2 regions of the Candidatus Sarcina troglodytae genome follow, and region 1 is predicted to be linked to the other one. Evidence: predicted binding sites of a transcription regulator. Region 1 holds the regulator's gene; the other holds the start of a gene.
What was found. The regulator Rex, encoded in region 1, represses fermentation and respiration genes when NADH is low (regulators of the CRP and FNR family bind a similar motif). The targets are predictions, from matches to a motif close to ATTGTTAANNNNTTAACAAT.
Positions count from the first base shown of each region.

Region 2: adhE (bifunctional acetaldehyde-CoA/alcohol dehydrogenase) is a predicted target of Rex. The motif match lies at 3,486-3,505, and genes of this name have one in related genera.

Region 1 covers NZ_CP051754.1:2,005,384-2,021,166, forward strand. Annotated here, with positions in the region: gene gltA (NADPH-dependent glutamate synthase) at 1-728, opposite strand, end outside; gene HH195_RS09270 (sulfide/dihydroorotate dehydrogenase-like FAD/NAD-binding protein) at 728-1,618, opposite strand; gene HH195_RS09275 (redox-sensing transcriptional repressor Rex) at 1,982-2,611, opposite strand; gene HH195_RS09280 (zinc dependent phospholipase C family protein) at 3,060-3,644, opposite strand; gene HH195_RS09285 (DUF3867 domain-containing protein) at 3,795-4,367, opposite strand; gene HH195_RS09290 (mannose-1-phosphate guanylyltransferase) at 4,542-5,609, opposite strand; gene HH195_RS09295 (sugar kinase) at 5,686-6,705, opposite strand; gene HH195_RS09300 (bifunctional 2-keto-4-hydroxyglutarate aldolase/2-keto-3-deoxy-6-phosphogluconate aldolase) at 6,719-7,369, opposite strand; gene HH195_RS09305 (LacI family DNA-binding transcriptional regulator) at 7,657-8,664, opposite strand; gene uxaC (glucuronate isomerase) at 8,967-10,367, opposite strand; gene HH195_RS09315 (UxaA family hydrolase) at 10,485-11,972, opposite strand; gene HH195_RS09320 (tagaturonate reductase) at 12,053-13,507, opposite strand; gene HH195_RS09325 (alpha/beta hydrolase) at 13,784-14,737, shown strand; gene rluF (23S rRNA pseudouridine(2604) synthase RluF) at 14,780-15,544, opposite strand; gene HH195_RS09335 (anti-sigma factor domain-containing protein) at 15,566-15,783, opposite strand, start outside.
Region 2 covers NZ_CP051754.1:2,201,957-2,217,739, forward strand. Annotated here, with positions in the region: gene HH195_RS10285 (aquaporin) at 1-667, shown strand, start outside; gene adhE (bifunctional acetaldehyde-CoA/alcohol dehydrogenase) at 743-3,340, opposite strand; gene adhE (bifunctional acetaldehyde-CoA/alcohol dehydrogenase) at 3,881-6,469, opposite strand; gene HH195_RS10300 (spore maturation protein) at 7,014-7,538, opposite strand; gene HH195_RS10305 (nucleoside recognition domain-containing protein) at 7,548-8,123, opposite strand; gene HH195_RS10310 (hypothetical protein) at 8,234-8,419, shown strand; gene HH195_RS10315 (LacI family DNA-binding transcriptional regulator) at 8,492-9,490, opposite strand; gene ileS (isoleucine--tRNA ligase) at 9,865-12,975, opposite strand; T-box leader at 13,113-13,392, opposite strand; gene HH195_RS10325 (hypothetical protein) at 13,432-14,769, opposite strand; gene HH195_RS10330 ((2Fe-2S)-binding protein) at 14,992-15,207, shown strand; gene HH195_RS10335 (DUF1643 domain-containing protein) at 15,282-15,783, opposite strand, start outside.

The DNA of each region.
Region 1 (15,783 bases):
ATTCCCATAAATTTAGGAAGTCCTGCCCCTGACCCTATAAATACAGCTTGAAATCCTTCTTCAAAAAGTTTTTCAATACTAACCGTTTTTCCAACAATAACGTTTGTTTCTATCTTTACACCTAATTTTTTAACATTCTCTATTTCACGTTTAACTATCTTATTCTTAGGCAATCTAAATTCTGGTATACCATATACTAAAACTCCACCAGCTTCATGTAAGGCTTCAAATATAGTTACATCATATCCAAACTTAGCTAAATCTCCAGCACAAGTAAGACCTGATGGTCCACTTCCAACTATAGCAACTTTTTTATTATTTTTATTTATATCATAAGTTATTGAAATATTATTCTCTATCATATAATCCGCAACAAATCTTTCTAATTTTCCAATCGCAAGCGCTTCGCCTTTTAATCCTAAAGCACATTGACTTTCACATTGAAGTTCTTGCGAACAAACTCTACCGCATATTGCTGGAAGTGATGATGATTTCCCTATTATTTTAGCAGCTTCTTCTATATTTCCAATTTTAATTTGTTTAACAAACTCTGGAATATCTATATTCACTGGACATTTTTCCTTACATTTAGCCTTTTTACATCCTAAACATCTGTTAGCTTCAAGCAGTGCTTCTTCTTTACTATACCCTAAGCATACTTCTTCAAAATTTTTAACTCTAATTTTAGAATCTTGTTCTCTCAAGGGAATTCTTTTAGAATTTATCATTATTTATCACCTCCACACATTCCACATCCCCCACTATGAGTTTTTCCCTCAATATTTTTTAAATATTTTTTTCCTTCTTCAGTTTTATATATGCTTTGTCTTTTCATTGCTTCATCAAAATCTATTTTATGAGCATCAAACTCTGGACCATCAACACATGCAAATTTAACCTTTCCTCCAACAGTTACTCTGCAAGCACCACACATACCTGTCCCATCAAGCATTATTGGATTTAAACTCACAACCGTAGGAATATTCAATTTTTTTGTAAGACGTGCTACAAATTTCATCATTACCATAGGTCCAATGGCAACCACTAAATCGTATTCTTTATTTTTAATATTTACTAAATCATTTATTTTATCTGTTACAAGTCCCTTCATTCCATATGAACCATCATCCGTTGTAATATAAAGATTACCTACCTCATTTTTAATTTCATTTTCAAAAATTAACATATCTTTATTTTTAGCCCCAATAATGACATCTGCTTTTATCCCTTTAGAATTTAACCATTTAACTTGAGGATAAATTGGTGCAACTCCAACACCTCCAGCTACGAAAAGTATCCTTTTATTTTTTAAACAACTTATATCTTCATTTACAAATTGTGATTCAACACCTAAAGGTCCAACAAAATCTCTAAAATAATCACCTTTATTAAGCAATGACATTCTTCTAGTTGATTCACCAACAACTTGAAACACTATTGTTATTATTTTTTTATCCTTATCATAATTACATATAGTTAAAGGTATTCTTTCCCCTTTTTCATCTATCTTAGCTATTATAAATTGTCCTGGTTTTGCAGCTTTAGCTACTCTAGGAGCTTTTATATTCATAAAATAAATACTTTCAGCTAATTGTTTCTTCTCAACTATTTCATACATGCAATTCCCTCCAAATAATTCACAAGCTAATACTTTATTTTATAAAAATTTAAAGTACAATAAATATTTTTCAGCAAACATTTAAACTCCACAAAATTTAAAAACTGATAACTCTACTTAACTCTATTAATTCATTTAGATAATAATTACAATTTATTTTAGTTTATATTTTAAAATTTACTTTTAATTTAATTAATTAAATTCACTATTTATTTTATTAAAATATCTATATTTTTATTTTTTTAGTTATTTATATAAATATTTTTTTAATTTTTAGTTATAAAGTTAACAAAATAAACAAAAAAAAATGAAGTATTTTGTATAATACTTCATTAAAAATATATTATGTTAAATTCAACGAAATTATTTATCATTTAATTGATACACTAATGTGTATAAGCTCTCACTTAAATGAACATTTTCTACTGTAACATCTTCAGGAACATCTAAATCAACAGGGGCAAAATTCCATATAGCTTTTATTCCACCTCTTAATACCTCGTCACAAACCCTTTGAGCACTAATTCTAGGCACACATATTATAGCTATATCTATTTTATTTTCTTCCAAAAACTTTGGTAAATCATCAATATCTCTTATAGCGACATCTCTTATTTTAATTCCAAGCATTTTAGGATTTGCATCAAATATACCTGTTAATTCAAAACCAACTTTATCAAATTTGGTATAATTGGCAATTGCTTGCCCTATATTCCCAGCCCCTATTATTACTGTATTATACCTTTTATCAAGCCCTAAAATTACTCCAATTTCATTATATAGGTCTTTAACATTATATCCATAACCTTGTTGCCCAAAATCACCAAAACAATTTAAATCTTGACGTATTTGAGATGCAGTAAAACCTATTTTTTCACTTAATTCTTTCGAAGATATTCTATCAACATCATTATTTATAAGCTCTTGAAGATATCTATGATACTTAGGTAATCTTTTAATTACAGCCATAGATATATTTTTCTTTTTCTCTATCACAATTAAACACCTCTTTTACATTATTTTTATAAAGCTTATTTTGCAAACTTTGTTATAAATTTATTTATCCTATTTCTATTTTATCATATTTACATAAAATTTATCTATATTTTAACATTACTTATAACTTTATGTTATAATTATAAATTTTTCACCTTATTAATATATACCTCTTAAAAAAATAAGGCTTGGTGTAACACTATAACTACGTACACAAAGCCTTTTACTCTAAAAGAGAATATTAATCTAAGCTTGGGAATAAATCCCACAATCCATACTTCTGCCTGAAAGTATTCTTGCTCTTCTATTATATAAAATCTGATTTTTTCTGTCAACACCTTTTGACATTTTTCCTTATATGTATATTAAAATTTCACTTATTTATTTATTAAAACTATATTTATTTAAGCCTAATTAATAAAATACCCTGCTAACAAAATAAAAATTATATTATTTTACTAATATATTTTCCATTAAAGCTATTATTTATTATACATTCTAAAATATAATCAATAATATTACTGCATACATAATATGCAAAGCTTATATCATTATTAAAATTACTCTCTTTTTCATGTTGCCTAAAACAATTTTCCATAAATAATCCTATATCACATATCTGCATTTGAGCTATAGCATTATCAAAATTAAATTTTTTAGCTTTGCTAGCTAGTTTTTTTTCATAACTAATATGCGTAAATATTTTATATTTTTCTCTCCAAGTTTCACTATGTGCTATACAGAAAAAATCACATAAAAAGTGACAAATGACTCCAAGTTCCTGACTAAACTTAATAATAGCTATATTTTTCTCTATATCCATAATACTAAGTTTTGAAAGATTTATTATTTTATTTAATACCATAGAATAAGATTCTTTTGCATAATGTTTTTTTAATTTATATTTTGATAATATATCTGGTTTTATATTCCCATATATGAAATTGAAATTACTTAACATATTCTTTTTATTCTCATTCATGTTTTTCAAAATATTTTTTGCCATTAACATATGTGTGCCTATTAACATTTTTTCTCCTTAGTTTTAACCACTTTGCTTATAAGATTTTAATATAAAATCAAATAAAAATTAATATAAATTTTATCAATAAAAACAAATTTAAACCCCACTAAGAAATCTATAAATAGCTTATTCCTTTCCTAATGGAGTCTAATTTATTTAATATTCATAAGTTGTTTCACTATCACATACTCTTACTTTAATTTTATCATCATCTAATGTTTTTTTATAAGAACATATAAAATCATTTAACTCTAAATCTTTAAAATTAACCTTCTTATCACTCTTAATAATCAACTCTTTTTCATTTAGAAATATTTCTAAATCATTTAAATCATTTTTTATTTTGCAAACATTTATATTTTTTATATTTAATTGATTTTTATATTTTTCTTGAAAACCGATATTTTTTCTAAATGTTTCATAACTTTCTTCTGAAGGCATCATATTAGGAATTCCCATATTCATACCAAATCCCTTCATTTGTTGCTCTATGTCGCCTAAATCAAAACCATATCTTTTTAACATTTCTTTTTGAATGTTAAAAAATTTTTCTTGAGATATATTATTGTCATTCATATATTCTGTTACTTTTTTAGTAAAGTCAGCCATTGACATTCCACCTGTTGCTACTGAATAGTAAAGGTCATATATATATGATTCAAATTTATCTATATCTTTATCTCTGACTTTATTTTTAAGTTCATTAAAATCAACTACTCTATCATCCATTTTATCTATATCCTCCATCAATAACACTAAAATTATTATTCCCAATCTTATTAATTCTAAAACCCTAGATACAATTTTATATTAAAATAATTATAATACTATTATTATTTTATTTCCATAGAAATCCGCTACAAAAATAAGCTATAACTCTAAAATTGAGTTATAGCTTAAATATTACAAATACCCTTCTAATTCTTTGTTTTTCTCCATATCCTTTAAAAGTTGTTTTATTTCTTGCTCTCTATTTTTATCCATAACAAGTAAGACTCCATCTGTATCTACTATAACTAAATTATCAATTCCAAGACCAACAATTAATCTTTTTCCTCCAAATATAGAACAATTATTACATTCTTCTAAAAAAACTTTTTTAGATATATTATTACTTTCTTCATGATTTAAAAATCTACTTAATGCTGAAAAACTACCTATATCATCCCAAAAAAAATCCACTTTTATAACATAAGCTTTTCTAGTTTTTTGCATTATCCCAAAATCTATTGATATACCTTCTATCATTTTATATTCTTGCGTAATAATTTCTTCTTCAGTTTCTTCGCCTAAATGAACATATATATCCATTAATGATTTATACATCTTTGGAATATACTTTTCTATTTCTCTTAATATTATATCTGCCCTAAATACAAATATTCCACTATTCCAAAGATAATTTCCCTTAGACAAAAAATCTTTAGCTACCTCTATATTAGGCTTTTCTGTAAATCTTGATATTTTATAACTTGGAATTTTTCCGTTTATACGCTCTCCCATTTCAATATATCCATATCCTGTTTCTGGTCTAGTAGGAGATATCCCTATTGTTACAATTCCTCTTTTTCTCTCAGCTATTTCTACAGCTTGTTTTAACGTTTGTATAAACTTATCATTTTCCTCTATATAATGATCAGATGGTAAGATTACCATGATTGCATCTTTATCCTTTTTTAAAAATTTTACAGCTGATAATCCTATACAAGTCGCAGTTTCTTTATTTAATGGTTCTGTAAATATATTTTTTTCATTTATATGTTCAATTTCATCTTTTATCTTAGCTTGATAATCACTATTTGTAACAATGTATACATTGTCTGTATCAACTAAAAGCCTCAATCTATCAACAGTATTTTGTAAAAAACTTTTGTTATTTATAATTTTTAAAAATTGTTTTGGTTCCTTTTGCCTTGAAAGAGGATATAACCTTGTCCCCTTTCCACCAGCTAAAATAAGCCCATATATCACACTTGTCAGCTCCACTCAATACTTTTCTTTATTTTATGTATCAACTTAAAGCTTTGTGAAATATACAGTATATACATTATCTGTTTACACTTTGTATACCTTTTCCATTCTTAAGTGCTAAGACTTCATCTGCTGATACTAAATCAACATCTCCCTCTATACTATGCTTTATAACAGCTGCTGCAACTCCAAATTCCAATGCTTCTTTATGATTCTCTCCATTTACTAATCCATATATAAGCCCAGCCGCAAAAGAATCTCCTGCTCCAACTCTATCATGAACCGAAAAATCATATCTTGCAGATTTATAAAGTTCATTTCCATCATAAATTATGGCAGATAATGCATTATGCGATGCTGAATAAGTTTCTCTTAAAGTTGATACTACATATTTTATACGAAATTTTTCTCTCATCTTAGAAAATATGTTGGTAAACATCTCTTCATCTAACTTATCTTTAGCAAAATTAGCTACATTATATTCCTTTTGTTTTCCCTCGATACTACTTAGCCACCCAAAGCATACATCTATATCCTCCAAAAATCTTGGTAATACATTCTCAAATTCTTCTAAAGTCCAAAGTTTACTCCTATAATTTAAGTCTACACTTATGCCTATCTTTCTTTTTTTAGCCTCATTTATAGCTTTTTCAACTAAAGCTATACACTTCTCCCCTAAAGCCAAAGTTATTCCAGATACATGAAACCAATCAGCATCTTTAAATATTTCTTCAAAATCAAAATCATCTGGGTTTACGTTTACCATAGCAGAATTAGCCCTATCATATATTACATTAGAAGTTCTTGTTGAATTTCCTTTTTCTAAATAATAAAGTCCAATCCTATCTCCTTTTCTTTGTATATATCTGGTGTCTACACCATATTTCCTTAAATTATTAATTGCAGATTGTCCAATATCATTGTTAGGCAATTGTGTAACAAAACAAGAATTAATTCCCCAATTTGCAAGTGCTATGGCAACATTAGCTTCAGCTCCACCATATGCCATTTCCAATGTACTTGCTTGAAGAAATCTTTCATATCCTGGTGGAGATAGTCTTAATAAAACTTCACCAATTGTAACAACTTTTTTCACCTTAAAATTCCTCCTATAAACTTCTCCTAACTTCTTTAACTTTTTCTACAAATAATTTTGCCATTCTAGTTACTTCAACATAATTTCCTGTTTTAGCTCCAGCTGTTAATTTTCCACCAACACCAACTGCAATACAACCATTCTTTATCCACTGACCAACATTTTCTAAATCGACACCACCTGTTGGCATAATAGGTGCTTGTGGAAGAGGTGCTTTAAAATCTTTTATTATACTTGGTCCAAAAGCACTTCCTGGAAATACTTTTATCACATCAGCCCCAGCCTCCATAGCTTTTATAATTTCAGTAATCGTCATACAACCTGGCATATATGGAATTTGATATCTATTACATAGCTTTGCTGTTTCTAAATCAAACCCTGGACTTACTATATATTTAGCACCTGCTAAAATTGCAATTCTAGCTGTTTCACTATCTAAAACTGTTCCTGCTCCAACTACTAATTCTTTCTCTGAAAACTTTTCTTTTAAACTAGCTATAACTTTATCTGCTCCTGGCACTGTAAATGTAACTTCTATCGCCGATATTCCCCCTTCTATACAAGCTGCTGATATTTTTTCAGCCTCTTCTATACTATTTGCCCTAACTACTGCTACAACTCCAACATCTGTAATTTTATTTAATGTCCTTATCTTCTCTATCATTAATTTCCCCTCCAAATTAAATTATTTCGTGTTGATTTAAACATTTTCTTTCATTTTATTTGTAAATCTATTTAATATTTCCTATTTTTATTATATCATTATTTGCACACGTGAACAAGTAATAAAAAAATATTACTACCGAATTAATACATTATTAATTTTTTATTATTAAAATTAATTACTTTTATTATATTAAAAATAAAATTGCTATAAATTTCTAATATTTAAATAACATAAATCCTAGAAACTAGCAATCTTATAAAATTCAAAACAATATTTTAAAATATCTACCTTAAATCTAAAACTGAATCTCTAATAATAAAATCAGTTTCAACAAAAATCTTTTCTTTTTCTATGTCTTTCTTATCTATCATATCCAAAATTTTTTCTCCACCTATTTCGCTTATCTTTTCAATTTTTCTCTTTATTGTAGTTAAAGATGGAGTTGTATAGGCTGAAAATTTTATATCATCAAACCCAATTATAGATATATCTTCTGGAATACTTAAATTGGCATCTATTATAGCTTTGATAGCTCCAATTGCCATATCATCATTTGAACAAAAAACCGCTGTTGGAGGTTTGCTTAAACTTATAAGTTTTTGCATAGCCTTATATCCTCCGTCTAAACTATAATTTCCTGAAACTATATATTCATCATTTATTTGAACCTTATTTTTTATGAGTGCATTAACAAAGCCTTCTTTTCTTTTTGCTGTTGATTTAAATTCTTTTTTTCCTGTTAATATCGCAATATCCCTATGTCCATTTTTAATTATATATTCTACTGCATTAAATACAGCTTCTTTATCATTAGATAAGATATTTACTACATTATTTGATTCTATATCTATATCTCTATCTAATATAACTAATGGTATCCCTTGAGCAATAACATGATATATAAATGCATTATCATCATCACTTTGACTCATTAATATTATTCCATCGAATCTTTTATTATTAATTGATGAAAATTCTTTATAACTATCAATTGCTCTCACAACTAAATTGTATTGATCTGTAATAGATTTATTTACCCCTTTTATAGCATCAAAGAAAAAATTAGGAGATGTTCCTTGAGTTATACTAGTAAAAAACAAACCTATTGTATATGATTTATGCAAAACTAAACTCTTTGCATTATAATTTGGAACGTAATTAAGTTCTTTTGCTATTTCTTTTATTTTTTTCTTTGTTTCTTCATTTATTAAAGAACTATTATTTAAAGCTCTAGATACTGTCGTATGTGATACATTTGCTAATTTAGCTATATCTTTTATAGTTACACTCATCTTTCTTCACCTTTCTATTATTTAAGTAATACAAATTAATAGCTAAATACATTTTTAATTTTATTAATCTATATATTCTTAACAAATACTAATATATTTTAAACTAAGTTTTATCTTATGTTATCACATTTTTCCATATCAAACTACATAAAAAATACACATATTGTATAAAACACTATGAATTTACCGTAAATTAATAAATTCATAGCGTTTATTTTCTACTAAATGATTATATATATTTAAAAATAAATTTAATTCTTATTTAAAATAGACAAACACACCTAACAATCAAATTATTTTATTTACATATTAAAATAATTTTTTGCATTGTTATAAGAAATATCACTAATTATCCTTCCTAATATCTCCATATCATTTGGAAATTCTCCATTTTCAACCCATGTTCCAATTAAATTACAAAGGATTCTTCTAAAATATTCATGTCTTGGATATGATAAAAAGCTTCTTGAATCTGTTAACATACCAACAAAATTACTTAAAAGACCTAAGTTAGCAAGTGTCGACATTTGTTCTTCCATCCCAAGTTTGTTATCAACAAACCACCATGCTGAGCCGAATTGAATTTTTCCTTTTGCAGTAGTTCCTTGAAAATTTCCAAGCATAGTTCCAATAACATAATTATCCTTTGGATTTAAAGTGTATAATATGGTTTTGGGAAGCTTATCTTCACTTTCTAATGAATCTAATAGTCTTGAAAGGGGATATGCAATTTCCTCATCATTTATAGAATCAAAACCTATATCCGCTCCTTTTTTATTAAACATCCTAGTATTGTTATCTCTCATTGCAGCAATATGCAATTGCATTGTCCAACCAAACTCTGAATAAGTTTCCCCTAAATATTTTAAAATTCCAGTTGTATAAGCCTTTTCTTCATCTTTAGAAACTTCTTCTCCACTTAATCCCTTTATAAATATTCTATTTAGTTCATCATAAGACGCCTCTTTATAAAATACACTATCTAATGCATGGTCTGATATTCTACATCCAACACTATGAAAAAATTCAACTCTTTCTCTTAAACCCTTTAATAAATCATCATAAGATTGAATTTCTTTTCCAGTAACTTCTCCCAACTTATTTATCCAAGGAATAAATGTTTCTTTATTTATTCTAATAGCTTTATCTGGTCTAAAGGTTGGCAATACTTTAACATCAAAATCTTTATCTTCTTTAAGCTTTATATGATAATCTAAAGAATCTACAGGATCATCTGTCGTACATAAAGCTTTTACATTAGATTTTTTTATTAAATCTCTTACTCTAAAATCTTCTCTTTGTAACATTTCATTTGACTTATTCCAAATGCCCTCTGCTGTTTTTTCATTTAAAGGTTCATGAATACCAAAAAATCTTTGAAGCTCTAAATGTGTCCAATGATAAAGTGGATTTCCTATAGCAATTTGAAGTGTTTTTACCCAAGCCATGAATTTTTCATAATCTGTGGCATCTCCAGTCATGAACCTTTCATCTATACCGTTACTTCTCATAGCTCTCCATTTATAATGATCTCCATATAACCATACCTCTGTTATATTTTTAAATTGTTTATTTTCATATATTTCTTGTGGATTTAGATGACAGTGATAATCTATTATTGGCATTTCCTTAGCATATTTATGATAAAGCTCAACTGCTGTATCATTTGACAATAAAAAATTTTCATCCATAAATTTTTTCATAATATAATTCCCCCTAATTTTAACTTGCCTACTAGCATTTTTTCTTATACTTCTAACAATTCCATGTTATCTCATCTATTTTTATATTTTGAACAGCACTAATTTTATACTATAGTTTTATAAAGTAACTCCTGTTTTAAATATAGCTATCTCCCTAAAATCGTTTTTTTCATTATTAACTAATTCTCCACTTGCAACTTTTATAATATAATCTATAAAACCCTTTAAAACCTCATCAAAAGATTTCCCTTCAACTAATTCACCCGCATTAAAATCTATCCAATTTTTTTTAAACTCATAAAGTCTAGAATTAGTTGATATTTTCATTGTAGGAACATAACTTCCAAACGGAGTTCCTCTTCCTGTTGTAAATAAAACCATTTGACAACCAGATGATGCAAGAGCTGATGCTGCTACTAAGTCATTTCCCGGAGCACTTAAAAGATTTAATCCTCTTTGCTCTAATCTATCACCATAATTTAAAACACCAACTATTTTTTCATTTCCAGCCTTTTGCGTACATCCTAATGATTTATCCTCAAGAGTTGTTATTCCACCTTCTTTATTTCCTGGTGATGGATTTTCATAAATTGGTTGATTGTATTTAATAAAATATTTCTTAAAATCATTAATTAAATTAACTGTTTTATCAAATACCTCTTTATCTCTACATCTATTCATAAGAATTGTTTCAGCCCCAAACATTTCAGGAACTTCAGTTAAAACAGTTGTACCACCTTGCGCTATTAAAAAATCTGAAAATCTTCCTAAAAGAGGATTAGCAGTTATCCCCGAAAATCCATCAGAGCCTCCACACTTTAAACCTATCTTAAGCTCTGATAATCTAACATCTTCCCTCTCATCATTTTTTACAACTTCATAGATTTCTTTTAAAATCTTTACTCCTTCTTCTATTTCATCTGAAACCTCTTGAGAAATTAAAAATTTTATTCTAGAACTATTAATATCTCCAACTAATTTCTTAAAATCAGTTATATTATTATTTTCACACCCTAGACCTAAGACTAGAACCCCACCAGCGTTTGGATGCCTAATAGCATCTTTAAGAATATTTCTTGTATTTTCATGGTCATCACCTAACTGAGAACATCCATAGTTATGTTTTAAAACTAAAGTGTTATCTATCTTTAGTTCTCCAATTTCTTTTTTGAATCTCTCCATTATTTTATCAGCTATACCATTTACACAACCAACAGTTGGCACTATCCAAATTTCATTTCTTATACCAACCTCACCTTTTTCTCTTTTATACCCTTTAAAAGTTAAATTCTCATTTTTTATATTATTTACTATTAATTTAGGGTGAAAACTATAATTCCTAACCCCTGTTAAGTTAGTTCTTAAATTATGTGTATGCACATGACTTCCTTCCTCAACATCCAAAAATACGTGCCCAATTGGGAAACCATACTTTATCACATTTTCATTGCTCTTAATACTTTTTATAGCTACCTTATGCCCCATCTTTATATTATCTTTTATTAATATTTTTCTACCACTAACATCAATAATATCCCCCTTCTTTAAATCTTCTAATGCTACACATACATTGTCATTTTCATTTATTTTAATGATACTTTCCATAACATTAGCAAGGATATCAATAATTTTAAAACTCAGTACAATTTTTAATTACTATAATTAAATTATCCTTGCACTCCTTTCTATTTATTCATTACTTTTCTTACAGCATTTTTAATTCCTAAGTTTTCAATATCTATCAAATAATCAGAAACTTTATCTGTTAATCCTGGTATTTCATTTAAATCCTTTTTCCAAATTGCTTTATATCCTAAAACATTTATAACTATATCTCTTAAGCTATTATCATTTCCATCATATTTACTCCATAAAGATTCATAAAATCCTAAAACATCTTGTCCATCTTTTAGAGCAATGTCTTCATCTCCTCTTTTACCTTTGTAAAATTCTATTAATGCAGCTAAAGAAAAACATAATTTATTAGGAAGAGTTCCTTTTCTATCTAGATACTCTAATAATGATGGCAAATCTCTTGTTTCAAACTTTGACATAGAATTTAATGCTATACTCATTAAATAATGCTTTATAAACGGATTTCTAAATCTTTCTAAAACATCATTTGCAAATTCTTTTAATTCATCTTCTGGTAAATCTAATGTTGGAATAATTTCATCAAATATTATTTCTCTTAAATATTGACCAACTAAATTATCTTCAACCGAATCTTTAACAGTATCTAATCCACAAAGATAAGCAACTGGAACTAAAGATGTGTGTGCTCCATTTAAAATTCTAACTTTTCTAGTTCTATAAGGTGTCATATCATCAACAAATTTTATATTCAAGCCAGCTTTTCCCACTGGAAATTCTCTTTCTATTTCCTTAGGTCCTTCTATTATCCAAAGATAGAACTGTTCACCAACATCTATAAGATTATCCTCATAACCTAATTCCTCTGTTATTTTAGAAATATTATCCCTTGGATATCCAGGAACTATTCTATCAACTAAACTACAACAAAATATATTTGCCTCATCAAGCCAGTTTATAAATTCACTTTCCAAGTTCCAAAGATCAACATACTTATAAACCATCTCTTTAAGTTTTTCACCATTTCTATCTATAAGCTCGCATGGGATAATTATTAATCCCTTTTCCTTATTTCCATTAAAAAATTTAAACCTATGATATAAGAGAGCTGTTAACTTTGCTGGATAAGTATTTTGAGGTTTATCTTCCAATTTATCGTTTTCATCAAATGCAATACCAGCCTCAGTTGTGTTTGATATGACAAATCTTATTTCAGATTGTTCAGCTATCTTTAAATATTGCTCATACTCTTTGTAAGGATTTAGACCTCTACTTATACTATTTATCACCTCATGCTCTCTAACAGCTTCACCTTTTTTCATTCCTTGTAAATATAATGTGTATAAACAATCTTGATTGTTTAACATTTGTACCATTCCATTCTCTAATGGTTGTACAACTACAACACTACCATTAAAATCCGCTCTTTCATTCATCTTTTGAACCTGCCAATCAACAAAACCTCTTAAAAAATTTCCTTCTCCAAATTGTACAATTTTTTCTGGATAAGTTTTATAGCTTTGAAATAATCCTTTATTTAATCTCATAAAAATCCCCCTAATATTAAAACTTATTTTTTATTTAAAACAAATTTTCTAAGTATTAACAAATCTTAATTTATTCTATTATATCATTTATTGAACACGTGAATAACATTATTTGTAATTATTTTGTAAGATAATTCATAATCTATATCTTATTTTATTGTTATCGTGTTCAAATTTAATAAATATAGAAGTGTATAAAATTTTTATTCTATGTTTCTATATTGTTTAAAGTATAATATAATGATAATTATTATATTATACAAGGAGGATTTTTTTATGATTTATTTTGAAATATGTTTATGTATATTTCTAATTCTATTTATTTTATTCGTCATATATTTTTCTATATTTATATTTAAATCCTCTATAACTCGCAAATTAAGAAATGAAAATGAAAGCTATGATTTTCTCTTAAAAAAAAGAGTTATAAATGATGATTTATACAAATCTCTAAAAAAAGAAAATATAGAAATAACATCTATTGATAATTTAAAATTATCTGCCATGTTGCTTCTAAATAAAAAACATACAAATAAATTTATAATTTTGGTTCATGGAATATCTATTGGATATATTGGATCTTTAAAATACTTTGATATATTTTTTAATAATGGATTTAACGTACTTATTATACATCAAAGAAGGCATGGTAAAAGTGAAGGTAAATATTCTACTTATGGTTATTTTGAAAAACAAGATGTTAATCTTTGGATAAACTATCTAGTACACAGATTTGGGAAGAATATAATTCTAGGATTACATGGTGAATCAATGGGGGCTAGTACAGTTCTTCAAACTATCCCATTAAATAACAACATAAAATTTGTAATTGAAGATTGTGGTTATTGTGACTTATATGAACTTATGAAATATGAGGTATCATGTCATGCTAATAAAATTTCTTACTATCCATTATTACTAACTCTTAATATTACAAATTTAATTATAAAATTTAAGGCTAAATTTAGATTTCAAGATGTTAGTCCTATAAACATAGTAAAAAATACATCCATACCTATACTATTTATCCATGGAAGCAAGGATACTTTTGTGCCCTCTTATATGTGTGAAAAACTTTATAATGCTAAGACGAAAGGTCTTAAACAAATTTTTCTTGTAGATAATGCAGCTCATGCAGAGTCCGTAATTGTCAACAAAGAACTTTATTCTAGAAAAATATCTGATTTCATTCAAAATGCTTTAAACGACACAGATAAATATATATGTTAAAAGTATTTATAAAAAAATAGGAGATTTTTGATTAAAAATCTCCTATTTTTTTATTTTAGAAGCCTCTTCTGTTTTTATAGAATTTGATGTAAGCCTAATTATTTCTTTTAACTCTTTTTCACTCAAATATCTCCAACTTCCTGTCTTCAAATTATCTAATTTTACATTCATTATTCTTACTCTTTCAAGTTTTATAACATTATATCCAAAATACGCACACATTCTTCTTATTTGACGATTAAGCCCTTGAGTTAAAACTATTTTAAATTTATTTTTCCCTAATTTCTCAACATAACATTTTTTTGTTATAGTATCTAAAACAGGTACTCCATTTGCCATTCCTCTTACAAATTTATCATTTATATTTTTATTTACAGTTACGATATATTCCTTTTCATGATTATTTCCCGCTCTTAATATTTTATTTACAATATCTCCATCATTAGTTAAAAATATCAATCCTTCTGAATCTTTATCTAATCTTCCTATAGGGAATATTCTTTTCTCATGATTTATAAAGTCTACTATATTCCCTTTTATTTTCTTTTCAGTAGTGCACGTTATTCCTCTTGGTTTATTTAATGCTATATAAATTAATTTATTTTCTACTTTTAATTCTTTATTATCTATTGTAACCTTTTGCCCTCTAAAAACTTTACTCCCCATAGTAGCTTTAATGCCATCTACTTTCACTCTATTCTCTTCAATTAATTTATCAGCCTCTCTTCTTGAGCAAAAGCCTGTATCACTTATATACTTATTTAATCTTACTTCTTCTTTTCGTTTGTTCTTTAAACATTTATCCATATTAACAAACCTTTCTCTAGTTTATTTTAATATTTTTTCATTTCCAGAATTATTTATGATCACTCTTATATCATTACTTAAATCACCATCACTATTTATACACGAAACATATTCAGAAATATTGTCTATATTAGATTCTTTTAAGCTCTCTCCTGTAACTATTATCTCAATTTTCCTATTATTAGGAATCATATCAAGTTCGCTCATGAAACTAAAAATATCATCTAGAGCTGAAGTTA
Region 2 (15,783 bases), 200 kb from region 1:
GGCAAAAAAAGCAATAGCTGAATTTATAGGTACTTTTGTTTTAGTATTTATAGGTACTGGAGCTGCTGTACTTGGTGGTGGAACAACCGGAATTGGCATTTTAGGAATTGCTGCTGCCTTTGGTTTAGCACTTATGATAATGTGTTATGCTATAGGAAATATTTCTGGTTGCCATATAAATCCTGCAGTATCTGTGGCTATGTTTATTAACAAAAGAATATCTTTCCATCAATTTATATCTTACATAATAGCTCAAATTTTAGGAGCAATACTTGCTTCATCTATGTTATTTATAATTTTAAAATCAGGTCATATGCCCGTAACAAACTTAGGACAAAATAGTTTTGGTCATTTTGGTGCTGGTGGTGCTTTTTTAACTGAATTTATATTAACATTTATATTTATTCTAGTTATATTAGTAGTAACTAGTAAAAAGGGAAATGGTGGTCTTGTTACAGGTATTGTTATTGGACTTTCATTAACTACTATTCATTTAGTAGGTATACCAGTAACAGGAATGTCTGCAAATCCAGCTCGTAGCATTGGACCTGCTCTATTAGTAGGTGGACTTGCTATTAAACAATTATGGTTGTTTATCCTTGCACCAATTTGCTGTGGAATTTTATCTGCTATAATTGGTAGATTTATTTTAGATACCGAAAAATAAATATTTATAAACAATAAAAAACTATGCTGAAGAAATATCAGCATAGTTTTATTATTTTTATATATTATCTATTCATTAAACTCTTTCGTTATTTCCTTCATAAGCGTTTATATACATTTCTTTTAATTCGCTCATTAATGGATATCTTGGGTTAGCTCCTGTACATTGATCGTCAAAAGCTGCTTCTGCCATTTTATCTAAACTTCTCATAAAGTCTGTTTCGTTAACTCCACATTCTTTTACTGTCATTGGAAGATTTACTTGTTTCTTAAGTTCATCTATAGCTTTTATTAATCTTTCTACTTTTTCATCTTCAGTTCTTCCACCAAGATTTAAATATTCAGCAACTTTTGCATATCTCCATTTAGCATTTGGATATTTATATTGTGGGAATATTGCTTGTTTTGTTGGCTTATCAGCAGCGTTGAATCTTATAACATGGTCTATTAATACTCCATTAGCTACACCATGTGCTATATGATGTTCTGCTCCTAATTTATGAGCCATTGAGTGACAAACTCCTAAGAATGCATTTGCAAATGCCATTCCTGCCATTGTTGCAGCATGAGCCATTTTTTCTCTTGCTTTAATGTTTGTTGTTCCTTCATTGTATGCTTGAGGAAGATACTTAAATACTAATCTTATTGCTTCTAAAGCTAATCCATTAGTAAATTCTGATGCCATAACTGAAACATAAGCTTCAAGTGCATGAACCAATGCATCTATACCTGATGCTGCTGTTAATCCCTTTGGCATATTCATCATAAGTTCTGCATCAACTATTGCCATATTGGGCATTAATTCAAAGTCAGCAAGTGGATATTTAACACCTGTTTTCTCATCAGTTATAACTGCAAATGGAGTAACTTCTGAACCAGTACCAGCTGATGTTGGTATTGAAACCATCATTGCTTTTTCACCCATCTTAGGGAATGGATATATTCTCTTTGAAATATCCATAAATGTCATAGCTAAGTCATGGAAATTAGCTTCTGGATGTTCATATAATACCCACATAATCTTAGCAGCATCCATTGGTGAACCTCCACCTAATGCTATAATTACATCTGGATTGTAAGCTCTCATAAGTTCAGCACCTTTTTTAGCTGAGCCTAATGTTGGATTTGGTTCAACATCTGAGAATACTCTAAAATCTATTTCATTTTCTTCTAATATTTTTGTTATTTTATCAACATATCCAAGTTCAGATAACATATTATCTGTTACTATAAATGCTTTTTTCTTTTTCATGGCTGCAAGTTGTGGTAAAGCCATAACTAGTGAACCAAATTTATAATATACTTGTTGAGGTGCTTTAAATAGAAGCATATTTTCTCTCCTTTCAGCAACGCTTTTTACGTTAATTAAATGTTTAGGTCCTACGTTTTCTGAAACTGAATTTCCTCCCCATGAACCACAACCAAGAGTTAAAGATGGCGCTATCTTAAAGTTGTAGATATCTCCTATTCCACCTTGGCTTGATGGCATATTTATTATTGTTCTACCAGTTTTCATAGCAGCCCCGAATTTAGCAACTCTATCTTTTGATATTTGTGTATTTGTATATAAAGATGAAGTATGACCAAATCCTCCAAGTTCAACTAATCTTTCTGCCTTAGCTAAAGCTTCCTCAAATGTTTTAACTCTATACATTCCAAGTACTGGAGATAATTTTTCATGAGAAAATTCTTCTTCAAGTTCAACTGATTCAACTTCCCCAATTAATACCTTAGCATCTTCTGGAACATTAACCCCTGCTAATTGTGCTATCTTAAATGCTGATTGACCAACTATATCTGCATTTAATCTTCCGTTCTTAACTATTGTTTTTCTTACTTTATCTATTTCATCGCCCTTTAAGAAATAAGCTCCTCTTGCAATAAACTCTTTTCTAACTTCATTATAAATAGAATCCATAACAATTACTTCTTGTTCAGAAGCACAAATAACTCCATTATCAAAAGTTTTAGACATTAATATTGAACTTACTGCCATTTTTATATGAGCTGTATCATCAATTATTGCTGGTGTATTACCTGCTCCAACTCCGATTGCTGGTTTTCCTGATGAGTATGCAGCCTTAACCATTCCAGGGCCTCCAGTTGCTAATGTTATATCACATTCTGACATTACCTTTTGGCTTAATTCTAATGATGGTTCATCAATCCAACCTATTATGTTTTTAGGTGCTCCAGCTTTAACAGCAGCTTCTAAAACTATTCTTGCAGCTTCAATTGTTGCATTCTTAGCTCTTGGGTGTGGTGAAAAAATTATACCATTTCTAGTTTTTAAACATATAAGAGCCTTAAATATTGCAGTTGATGTTGGGTTTGTAGTTGGAACTACCGCTGCAACAACACCTATTGGTTCAGCAACTTTTGTTATACCAAAAGCTTCATCTTTTTCTATAACTCCACAAGTTTTTTCATTTTTATATTTGTTATATATATATTCAGAAGCAAAGTGATTTTTTATAACTTTATCTTCTACAATTCCCATTCCTGATTCTTCAACAGCCATTTTAGCTAATTTTATTCTAGCATTATTAGCAGCTAAAGCAGCTTCCATAAATATTTTATCTACTTGTTCTTGAGTATATGTTGCGAATATTCTTTGAGCTTCTCTTATTTCAGCAATTTTTACTAAAAGTTCATCAGTATTTGTTACTTTCATAATTTCACCTTGAGACATATAAAACTGTAATTCTTGTCCCATTCTCCCTTTCTTAAAGTATTTATAATTTAAATAATAAATAATAACTTACCAAACTTAGTATCTCTTATTATTTAATTTAAAATTCAATCTTAATTACTATTTAGATGTTAATGTTTTAACTATTATTGATAAATATTACTTTACTTACTATTAATTAATATATGGTCTATATTTAATGTTGTATATAAACCTTATTTCTGTTAATATATTATCATATTTGATTCAGTTTTTCCACCCCATTATCGCTAACATTGTTAATTTATTAACTTCTATCTTTAATTTTCTCCATATTATTAACTATATCTTATGTGTATACAATTTTTTTAAAGCATTTTAAAACATTTTTTTCTATAAATATGTATAAAATTCTATTAAACCCTTAAATTAAAATCATAATTATAACAAAGTTACAAATTTAATTATTAAAATATAACAAAAAAGACAGTTAATATTGTTTGTTAAATATCTACTGTCTTTTTTATTTTAAAATATTATTTTTTATTCCTCATTACTATAAGCATTTATATACATTTCTTTTAATTCACTCATTAATGGATATCTTGGATTAGCCCCTGTACATTGATCATCAAATGCATCTTCAGTCATTGAATCTAATGTGCTATAGAAAGCTTCCTTAGTTACTCCACACTCAGCAATTGTACTTGGAAGGTTTATTTGTTTTTTTAGATTTTGTATTGCTTTTATTAAGTTTTCTACTTTTTCATCATCATTTTTTCCACCTAAATTTAAATGTTCAGCAATTTTTGCATATCTCCATTTAGCATTTGGATACTTATATTGTGGGAATGATGCTTGTTTTCTTGGATTATCAACAGCGTTAAATCTTATAACATGGTCTATTAATATTCCATTAGCTACACCATGTGCTATGTGATGTTCTGCTCCTAATTTATGAGCCATTGAGTGACAAATTCCTAAGAATGCATTTGCAAATGCCATTCCTGCTATTGTTGATGCATGAGCCATTTTTTCTCTTGCTTTAACATTTGTAGTTCCTTCATTGTATGCTTGAGGAAGATACTTAAATACTAATCTTATTGCTTCTAAAGCTAATCCATTAGTAAATTCTGATGCTAAAACAGAAACATAAGCCTCTATTGCATGAACTAAAGCGTCTATACCTGATGCTGCTGTTAATCCCTTTGGCATATTCATCATAAGTTCTGCATCAACTATCGCCATATCTGGAGTTAATTCATAATCTGCAAGTGGATATTTAACCCCTGATTGTTCATCAGTTATAACTGCAAATGGAGTAACTTCTGAACCAGTACCAGCTGATGTTGGTATTGAAACCATCATTGCTTTTTCACCCATTTTAGGGAATGGATACACTCTCTTTCTAATATCCATGAATGTCATAGCCAAATCATGGAAATTAACCTCTGGATGTTCATATAATACCCACATAATTTTAGCAGCATCCATTGGTGAACCTCCACCTAATGCTACAATTACATCTGGGTTATAACTCCTCATAGCTTCAGCACCTTTTCTAGCTATTGCTAAAGTTGGATCTGGTGCAACTTCTGAGAACACTCTAAAATCTATTCCATTTTCATCTAAAACCTTAGTAATTTTATCAACATATCCAAGCTCAGCTAAAACTCTATCTGTTACTATAAAAGCTTTTTTCTTTTTCATTTCTTTAAGCTCTGGAAGTGCAACTCCCAATGAACCATATTTAAAGTATACTTTTTCTGGCATCCTAAACCAAAGCATATTTTCTCTCCTCTCAGCTACACTCTTAATATTTATCAAGTGCTTAGGTCCTACATTTTCAGAAACTGAGTTTCCTCCCCATGAGCCACAACCAAGTGTTAAAGATGGTGCTAATTTGAAATTATAAATATCTCCTATAGCTCCTTGAGTTGATGGCATGTTAATTATTGTTCTACCAGTTTTCATAGTAGCTCCAAACTTTTTAACCCTATCCTTTGATATTTGTGTATTTGTATATAAAACTGAAGTATGACCAAATCCTCCAAGCTCAACTAATCTCTCTGCTTTAGCTAAAGCTTCATCAAATGTTTTAACTCTATACATTCCAAGTACTGGAGATAATTTTTCATGAGAGAATTCTTCTTCAAGTTCAACTGATTCAACCTCCCCAATTAATACCTTAGCATCTTCTGGAACACTAACTCCAGCAAGTTCTGCTATTTTAAATGCAGATTGTCCAACTATTTTAGCATTTAACCCACCATTTACTATTATAGTTTTTCTCACCTTATCTATTTCATCGCTCTTTAAGAAATAAGCTCCTCTATCAGCAAATTCCTTTCTAACCTCATTATAAATAGAATCCATAACTAAAACTGTTTGTTCAGAAGCACAAATAACTCCATTATCAAAAGTCTTAGACATTAATATTGAACTTACTGCCATTTTTATATGAGCTGTATCATCAATTATTGCTGGTGTATTACCTGCTCCAACTCCGATTGCTGGTTTTCCTGATGAGTATGCAGCCTTAACCATTCCAGGGCCTCCAGTTGCTAATGTTATATCACATTCTGACATTACTCTTTGAGTCATTTCTAAAGATGGTTCATCAATCCAACCTATTATATTTTTAGGTGCTCCAGCTTTAACAGCAGCTTCTAAAACTATTCTTGCAGCTTCAATTGTTGCATTCTTGGCTCTTGGGTGTGGTGAAAAAATTATACCATTTCTAGTTTTTAAAGCTATAAGAGCCTTAAATATTGCAGTCGATGTTGGGTTTGTAGTTGGAACTACTGCTGCAACAACACCTATTGGTTCAGCAACTTTTGTTATACCAAAAGCAACATCACTATCTATAACTCCACAAGTTTTTTCATTTTTATATTTATTATATATATATTCAGAAGCAAAGTGATTTTTTATAACTTTATCTTCTACAATCCCCATTCCTGATTCTTCAACAGCCATTTTAGCTAATTTTATTCTAGCATTATTAGCAGCCAAAGCAGCTTGTCTAAAAATTTCATCAACTTGTTCTTGAGTATATGTTGAATATATTTTTTGTGCTTCTCTTATTTGAGAAATTCTTTCTAAAAGTTCATCCATATTTGTTACTTTCATAGCTAATTACACCTTATTATAAAGAATACTCTTTACAATATTCTCCCCTCTTAAAATATATCTATAATTTATGATAATTAAATATCAAAATCTATTATGTAATATACAAAATTTAAATACTTTAAATTTTACTAATCAATATTAGAAGTTAATAATTTAACTACCGTTATTGCAATTTCAAATCAATCTTTACACAAAAACTTTTATTTTCACAAGTTTTTATTATTTTTCATTTCTCATTATGTTATTATTTTAACATATATGTTAATATGTTACTAATTTCATTTTTAGCCTTATAGTTAAATTGTTAACTATTACCTTTAAAATTCTCTTTTTTATTTCATATTACTTATATATTCACCTTTTTTTTATTTTTTTACTTTTTATTTACATTTATTAATATGTATTGATAATAGTCCATACGCCCTAATTTTTTTATAAATAACCTGTTTTTTATAAACTAAAATAAATGTTTATTTTATTACAAATTTAGTTTGAGTTCTTCCAACTATAAAAAACCTTACTTAAACACATTAAGCAAGGTTTAAAAAAACAATAGATTAGTCATAAATATAGCCATTATTATAGCTACCAAATCTGCCATAACTGCTCCCCAAAGAGTATGCCTTATTTTCTTTATACCAACTGCACCAAAGTAAACTGTTATTGTATAAAATATAGTTTCTGTTCCACCCATTATTACTGAAGCTATAAGTCCTGTTTTAGTATCAGCCCCAACAGTATTTATTATTTCTGTAAAAATCCCAAGAGCACCACTACCTGATAAAGGTTTTATGAAAACTAATGGAACTAATTCCTTTGGAAGACCTATCAAACTAACTATTGGTGCAAAAAAATTATTAAGTAAATTCAAAAGATTAGCATCTTTAAATATTCTTACAGCTACAAGCATAGCAAGAAGCGGAGGAAATATTCTTATACAAACTTTAAGTCCATCTTTCGCACCTTCTATAAACCACTCATAAACTTTAACACCTTTAATCATTCCATAACACACTATAATTAAAAGTATTAATGGAACTAAACTACTTGATAAATAATTTCCCATATAGCACCTCTAAAAATATCTTTGAAGTATTTTGCAACATATAATTCCAACAATACACGCTACTGCAGTTGATATTAATGCTGGAAGTATTATAATTGCTGGATTATTTGATCCTGCAGCTGCCCTTATAGATATTACGGTAGATGGTAAAAGCTGAATACAACATGCATTCATAACTAAAAAAAGAGCCATATCATTTGATGCAATTCCTTTTTTATTATTTATGTTTTCTAACTCTTCCATAGCTTTTATACCAAAAGGAGTTGCTGCATTTGAAAGACCAAGCATATTAGCAGTTAAGTTCATAACAATTGCCCCTAGCGCCTCTTCACTTTTAGCACTCTCTTTAAAAATCATTTTTAGTATTGGTTTTAAAAGCTTAGCAATTTTAGCTGTCAATCCACTTTTTTCAGCAACCTTCATAACTCCACACCAAAAGCACATAATTCCAACTAATGATATTACAAATCTTGTAGCACTTTCAGTTGATTCTATAACACCTTTTGATATAACTGCTCCTTGCCCTGTAAATACTCCAAATAATACTCCTGAAGCTATTATAAAAAACCATATGTAATTTATCATATTATCTCCTAATTATTAATCTCATATTAATATATGCCTTGCATTAACCATTTAGTAGTGATAACATAAAATTAACAGTTATATTTTATTTAATCCAAAGGAGAATTTTTATGAACGAAGACAATTTAAAACTAGCTCAACAAGAAGTGGAAAATGCTTTAAAAGCTGTTGAAAATTTAGAGCAAATATTAGATTCAAATGACTTGTCAAAAGAAGTTTTAAAGGAACAATTCGTTTCCCTTACAAAAAAGGTTCAAGATTTAGAAAGCATTCTTAAAACTGAGGGTATTTTATAATATAAATAAAAAAAGCAGAAGGATTAATTCCTCTGCCTTTTTTATTGCTATCAATAATAAAACTTTTAATAATTATTTACAACTATCTCTTTCAACTAACTTATAGTTTAATACAAAATGTCCTTCTTCTAAAACTTTATTATTTATAAGTTTTATAAGCATTCTCATAGCAACAGAACCCATATCATACATTGGTTGATAAACTGTTGTTAATTTAGGATAAAAGGCTCTTGCAAGATCTATATCGTTAAAACCTACAACACTTACATCTTCTGGAACTTTTAAACCTTTATCTCTTAGAGCATTTATTGCACCCATGGCAATTTCATCAGATGCACATACTATTGCTTTTGGACTTACTCCTCTATTTAACATCTCTATAACCCCAGTGTATCCTGTTTCCACTTTTAAGTTATGGAAATATGTGAACTCTTCTCTAAACTCTATATTACTTTCTTGCAATGCATTTTTATATCCAGTAAATCTTTTTTTCCAAGCATTATTATCTTCTCTGCTAACACCTATAAAAGCTATATCTCTAATGTCTTTATCTATTAAGTATTTAGTTACTTCATATGTAGCTTTTACATTATCTATTGTAACACTTGGCAAATCAGCATTTTTATCATCTGTTTCAACTAATACCGTTTTTACATCTAATTCATTTATTAAATCTAATATATCATTTTCTAATGAAGAACTCATATAAAGAACTCCATCAACCATCTTTTCTTTTAAAACTCTTAAATATTCTTTTTCCTTATCCGTATCAAAATCAGAGTTGCAAAGCATAACATTATAACCATAAATGTTTGCCACATCCTCAGCCCCTCTTACTATTTCAGGATAAAATTGATTTGATATATCAGGGATAAGTATTCCTATTGTTCTAGTTCTTTGAGTTTTTAAACTTCTAGCAACAATATTAGGTCTATAACCTAATTTTTTTATTGCTTCTAAAACCTTCTTTTTAGTTTCTTCATTTACTACATCTATATCATTCAATACTCTTGATACAGTAGCAATAGATACACCTGCCTCTTTTGCTACATCTTTAATTGAAGCTGCCATGTACTTTTCATCTCCTCTTTAAAATATTTAATTTAATCAACCCTCATTTTTTCACCAATAATCTATTATAATATTTAGTATCATTTTATACAAGGGATTTATATTTATCCATTTTTTATTATTCAACTCAAAAACTTAGTATTTAACCAAATTTAGCTATATTGATTTTAAAAATCATATACTTATTCTTTGTAATAACATAAACATTTTATTCTAAAATAACAGTTGTTAAATTAGTCTACCTAATAATATTAATACGTTTTATCTAACTATGCAATTATTTGCATCACTAAATCATTAAAATTTATAATAATTTAAAAAGAGTATTGGCTTTATAACTTAAGCCAATACTCAGTTTTCATATCAACTAACAACTAGATTTTTTCAACAATTATACCTAAATTTTCACCGTTTATTACAGTATCCACATAATTTTTATCAGAACCGTAAACAACTTTTTCTGTTAAAGTATCTTTCTTTATTGTATCTTCAAACTTTTTAACAACATCCATAAGCATATCATTGTTAGCTAAATAAAGAGTTATTCTATCTAAAACTTCAAATCCATTTTCTTTTCTCATATTTTGAATTTTTGATATTATTTCTCTTACATGACCTTCTTCTCTTAACTCATTTGTAATAGTAGTATCTAAAACTACACCAATTTGTCCTTCACCAGCAAATGCATATCCTTCTAAACCTTGCATTGTTACAAGTAAATTTTCTTTATTAAGTTCAATCTCTACTCCATTAACATTTATAACTTCTACTTCTCCATTTTGAAGTTTTTGTGCAAGTTCCATTTGATTTTTGCTAGCTATTTCTTTTCTTATTGCAGGTATAAGTTTACCATAAGCCTTTCCTAAAACAGGTAGGTTAGGTTTTATTTCAAACTTAACATGAGCAGATAAATCAGCTCCAAATTGAACTGCTTTTATATTAAGTTCATCTTTTATTATATCTCCATAATATTTTGGAAGAGCATCTGTTGATATTAACATTTCTGAAAGTGGCTGTCTATTCTTAATATTAGCAGCATTTCTTGCACTTCTTCCAAGCTTAACTAATCTATACGCTAAGTCCATTTCTTTTTCTAACTCTTTGTTTATAGCCTTTTCTGAAACTTCTGGCCATATGCATAAATGAACACTTTCCTTAGCTTCTTTATCTAAATTAACCACTAAATTTTGATATATTTCTTCTGTTACAAATGGAACAAAAGGAGCAGCTACTTTAACTAAAGTGGTTAAAACTCTGTATAAAGTTGTATACGCACCTATCTTATCATCAGTTAATTCTTCTGACCAGAATCTTGCCCTATTTCTTCTTACATACCAGTTTGATAACTCATCTGTAAACTCTTCAATTTCTAAAGCTGCTTGAGTTATTCTGTAATTATCTAAATGTTCATCAATATCTTTAACTAAAGTATTAAGCTTTGACATCATCCATTTATCCATTACATTATCTGATACAAAGTCTTTGTAATCTAATGGATTAAAGTTATCAAGTTCTGCATATAAAACATAGAATGAGTATACATTCCATAATGTACTTAAGAACTTTCTTTGAGTTTCTGCAACATCATCTATTGAAAATCTTGTTGGAAGCCATGGAGCACTTGCAGTATAGAAATGCCATCTTGTAGCATCTGCACCTTGTGTATCTAAAACGCTAAATGGATCAACTACATTTCCTTTAGATTTTGACATTTTTAATCCTTTTTTATCTAAAACGTGACCTAAAACTATACAATTTTCAAATGGATTTCTATCAAAAATTGCTGTTGATGTAGCAAGTAATGTATAGAACCATCCTCTTGTTTGGTCTACAGCTTCTGATATAAATTGAGCTGGATAGTTTTGTTCAAATAATTCTTTGTTTTCAAATGGATAATGGTGTTGAGCAAATGGCATTGAACCTGAGTCAAACCAACAGTCAATAACCTCTGCTGTTCTAGTCATTTCTTTTCCACATTTTTCACATTTAATATGAACATTATCTATAAATGGTTTATGAAGTTCTATTCCATCTGGAACATTAATTCCCTTCGCCTTAAGCTCTTCAACACTTCCTATACATTCTCTATGACCACATTCACATTCCCATATTGGAAGAGGAGTTCCCCAATATCTATCTCTTGATATTCCCCAATCAATAACATTCTCTAAGAACTTACCAAATCTACCTGTTCTTATGTTGTCTGGATACCAATTTATTTTATTGTTATTTGCTAATAACTTATCTCTAAGAGTTGTCATTGCAACAAACCAACTCTCTTTTGGATAGTAAAGAAGTGGTGTATCACATCTCCAACAATGTGGATATGAGTGAAGGTGCTTTTCAGCTTTAAATAATTTGTTATTTTCCTCAAGCCATTTACAAATACTTTCATCACATTTCTTTACAAACTTACCTGCCCATGGAGTAACTTCTTCTACGAATTTACCTTCTCTATCAACTAAGTTTATAAAAGTAATTCCATTAGCTTTGGCAACTAAACTATCATCCTCACCATAAGCTGGAGCTATATGAACAATACCAGTACCATCTGATAAAGTTACATAATCACCATGAATTACCTCAAAAGCTTTTCCCTCAACTTTTCCAAAAGGCATTAATTGTTCGTATTTAGTTCCAAGTAATTCTGTTCCAGGAAATTCTCTAATTATTTCATAATCTTCACCTAAAACTTTTGGTGCTAAATCCTTAGCCAATATAACTATTTCATCCTCAACTTTTGCTTCAACATATGTATATGCCTTGTTTATACATAAAGCTAGATTTGAAGGTAATGTCCACGGAGTTGTTGTCCAAGCTAATATATATTTATTATCTTCTCCTGCTACTTTAAATTTAGCAATTGCAGTTAAGTCTTTAACATCTTTATATCCTTGAGCAACTTCATGAGAAGATAAAGCTGTTCCACATCTTGGGCAATATGGCATAACTTTATGACCCTTATAAAGTAAGTCTTTATCCCACATTTGTTTTAAAGCCCACCATACTGATTCTATATAATTATTATGATAAGTAACGTAAGGATGTTCCATATCTACCCAATATCCTATTTGGTCAGTCATTTTTTCCCACATGCTTACATAAGTAAATACGCTTTCCTTACATTCTTTAACGAACTTTTCAACTCCATATTCCTCTATTTGAGGTTTTCCTGAAATTCCAAGCTTCTTTTCTATTTCAAGCTCAACTGGTAACCCGTGAGTATCCCAACCTGCTTTTCTTATAACCTTATGCCCTTTCATAACTTTGTATCTTGGAATAATATCCTTCATAACCCTAGTTAAAACATGACCTACATGAGGTTTTCCATTTGCAGTTGGAGGTCCATCATAAAAAGTAAAATATTCTCCATCTTTATTCATATCAAAATTCTTTTGCTTTATATCTTTTTCTTTCCAAAAATCAGCTATATCTTTTTCGATTCCAACAAAACCTGATTTTGGAAGTTCAACTTTCTTATACATTAACCTAAACTCCTTTCATTATTAAATGTATATCATAATAAATAATTAATTATTGGTTTACTAATTAATTATTTGCTTACTAAGTAAATTTTAGACAGGTATATAAAAAATCCTTTAAAAACAAAAAACTCCGTCCTCTAAAGGACGAAGTATATTCGCTGTACCACCTAAATTGCATAGTTATCTTAGCAATAAATTTTAAAATTATATAAGTAAGGTTTCTTGCTAAGTTTCGTAAAAGCACATATTATGCCTTAATCCTGTAACGTGGATAAACGGGATAACTTAATAAAAATAAAACTTTCGTTCAGCATCCAACTCACAGGTGATATTCCTTAAATTTCCTATGATTTTTCACCAACCAATCACTCTCTAAAAGGCTTTAATTTAAGTACTTGCCCTGATCAAAGTTACTAAAAAAATTATATAATAGCCTCCTAAAAAAGTCAATAAAGTCTAGTTATCTATTTTTTTATACCCAATAAAAAAGCTTCCTAATAAAACCATGAAAATACCTACATATAAAGACAAATAATTAACTGGTAATATTCCTGTTTTAGGTAATGTATTAGCAATATCTTTTTGACTTTTTTCATTTTCACTATCACTTTCCGCTATTAACAATGGAGTTTCATTTTTATCATTCAAACTATTTAAATTACTATTTTCTAAAGCAATTTCTTCTTTTAAATATCCAACTACACTGCTAACTTTATTATCCGAATTAACTTGTGCTTTTATTATTAGATTTTCTAATCCGACACTATTTAGTTCTTTTTGCTCTTCATCACTTAAAATAACTGTATACATTCCATCTACTAAAATATCATCCTTACCAAATTTTAAAATATCTCCAGATATACTAGTTATATTTTCTAAATATAAGTATTTTTCTATATTTTTATCCTTAGTTATTAATATTTTATTATCCATTTTCTTATTTCCTATATATATTTTCAAATCATTTTTTTCATTTTTCAAATCTAAATTACTATCTATTTTAAAAGTTATTTTTAATTTATCATTTTCTTTTATTATTTCTAAGTTTGAAACATTAACCTTATAGCTTTCTTCATTTTTATTAACATTTTTCGTATCAGCGCTATATATAATATTAGAATTATCTCTTTCAGACACTTCTCTAACCCTATTATCACTTAATAACTCTTCAGATGTTTCAACATTTTGGATTGAATTTTCTATATCTAAAGAATTATTAATTTCATTGATATCATAACTATCCTTTACATAAATTATCTCATCATGCATATGTGTATCTTCTAATTCTGTACTCTCTTTATTATTTAATTCCATGCATTTATCTTCTTCAAACTTATAGTCTGTATAATATAAAATAATTTTTTCTAAAATATCTGTTATTTCATAAACGGTATTAATCTTACCATCATTTAAATCTATAATTTTCTCTTTAATTTCATCATTTACAGCATATATATCATTTAGATATCTTATAATATCATTTAAATCATTTAAATTTACTTGCAAAAACTCATCAACAATTTCTTCGTAATTATAATTGCTGTAATCTCCATTCAATAAATCGTATAATCTCTCAATTTCTAAAATGCATTTACTATAATTTAAAATATCTATTTTTTCTTCTTTATTATCATCTAGTTCATTATTTATTTTTTGTAATTCTTCGTAATCTTTATTTTCATAAACTTCTTCTCTTTCTAAAATGTTTTCTATTTCAACTCCTAAAGCATTATTTGAAATAAAAAAAATTAAAAATACAAGTAATAGCACTATAACTCTACTTTTCTTTTTCATGCACATCTCCTAACACTTTCTAATTCTAGCTATGATATTACCCACTTTTTTATTTAATTAAACAAACATTAAAAATATTTTAAATATTTATTTTTGTTATTAATAAACATTTATTATTATTTATGTTTATGACTTATTTTGATATAATTAAATTAATTAAAATATCCTTTATAAATAGTAATTTAAACTAACTGCTATAATTAAGCACTAGGAGGAATTTTTATGGATAATAAAGATTTACAAGAAATTGTTTTAGATAAAATGACTAAAGTTTGTGTATGTAAAGCTATATCAAAAGCTAAAATTAAAGAATCAATAAAATTAGGAGCTGATACATTAGATAAAGTTATAAAAGATACTGCTGCTTGTACTGGTTCATGTAAAGGTTCTAGATGTAAACTTAAAATAGAAAATTTAATAACTGAAATGAATAATTAATTACTTTAAGGCTATGATTACGATAATCATAGCCTTAATTTTCTTGCTCCTAATATTACTATAAGTTTTATAGTTTAAATTTGCCATTCAATAAGTTCCATATCTTTTGCCCATGATGAACAAGCTCTTGGATATCCTTGGCTTGTACTACTTCCGACAACATAGGTCTTTTTTAAATCAAAACAATTATTTTTAACAGTTTTATAACCCTTTAATATATATTGTATTCTATCTTCAAAAATAGATTTTAATCCTATTGGCGGTTCCCCCCAAGCAAAAATAATATGATTACAATCTATCATTTCTTCAAATATTACTAAATCATTTTTTATAAATTCACCATTTTGCCATATTCCCTCGTTGCCTAATAAGAATAATTCTCCTTTTGTTTTGAATATTTCTTCTAAAGCATATTTTGTATACTCAATGCACGGAAAAACAAATACAAAACTAATTCTTTTTATTCCTCCAAATTCATCATCATGGTCTAAAAGATACTTTGTAGCTCTTTTTAAACTTTTCATTGAATTTTCTAATTGATAAGGTTTTGGTACCTTTAAAACTATAAGAATCGAA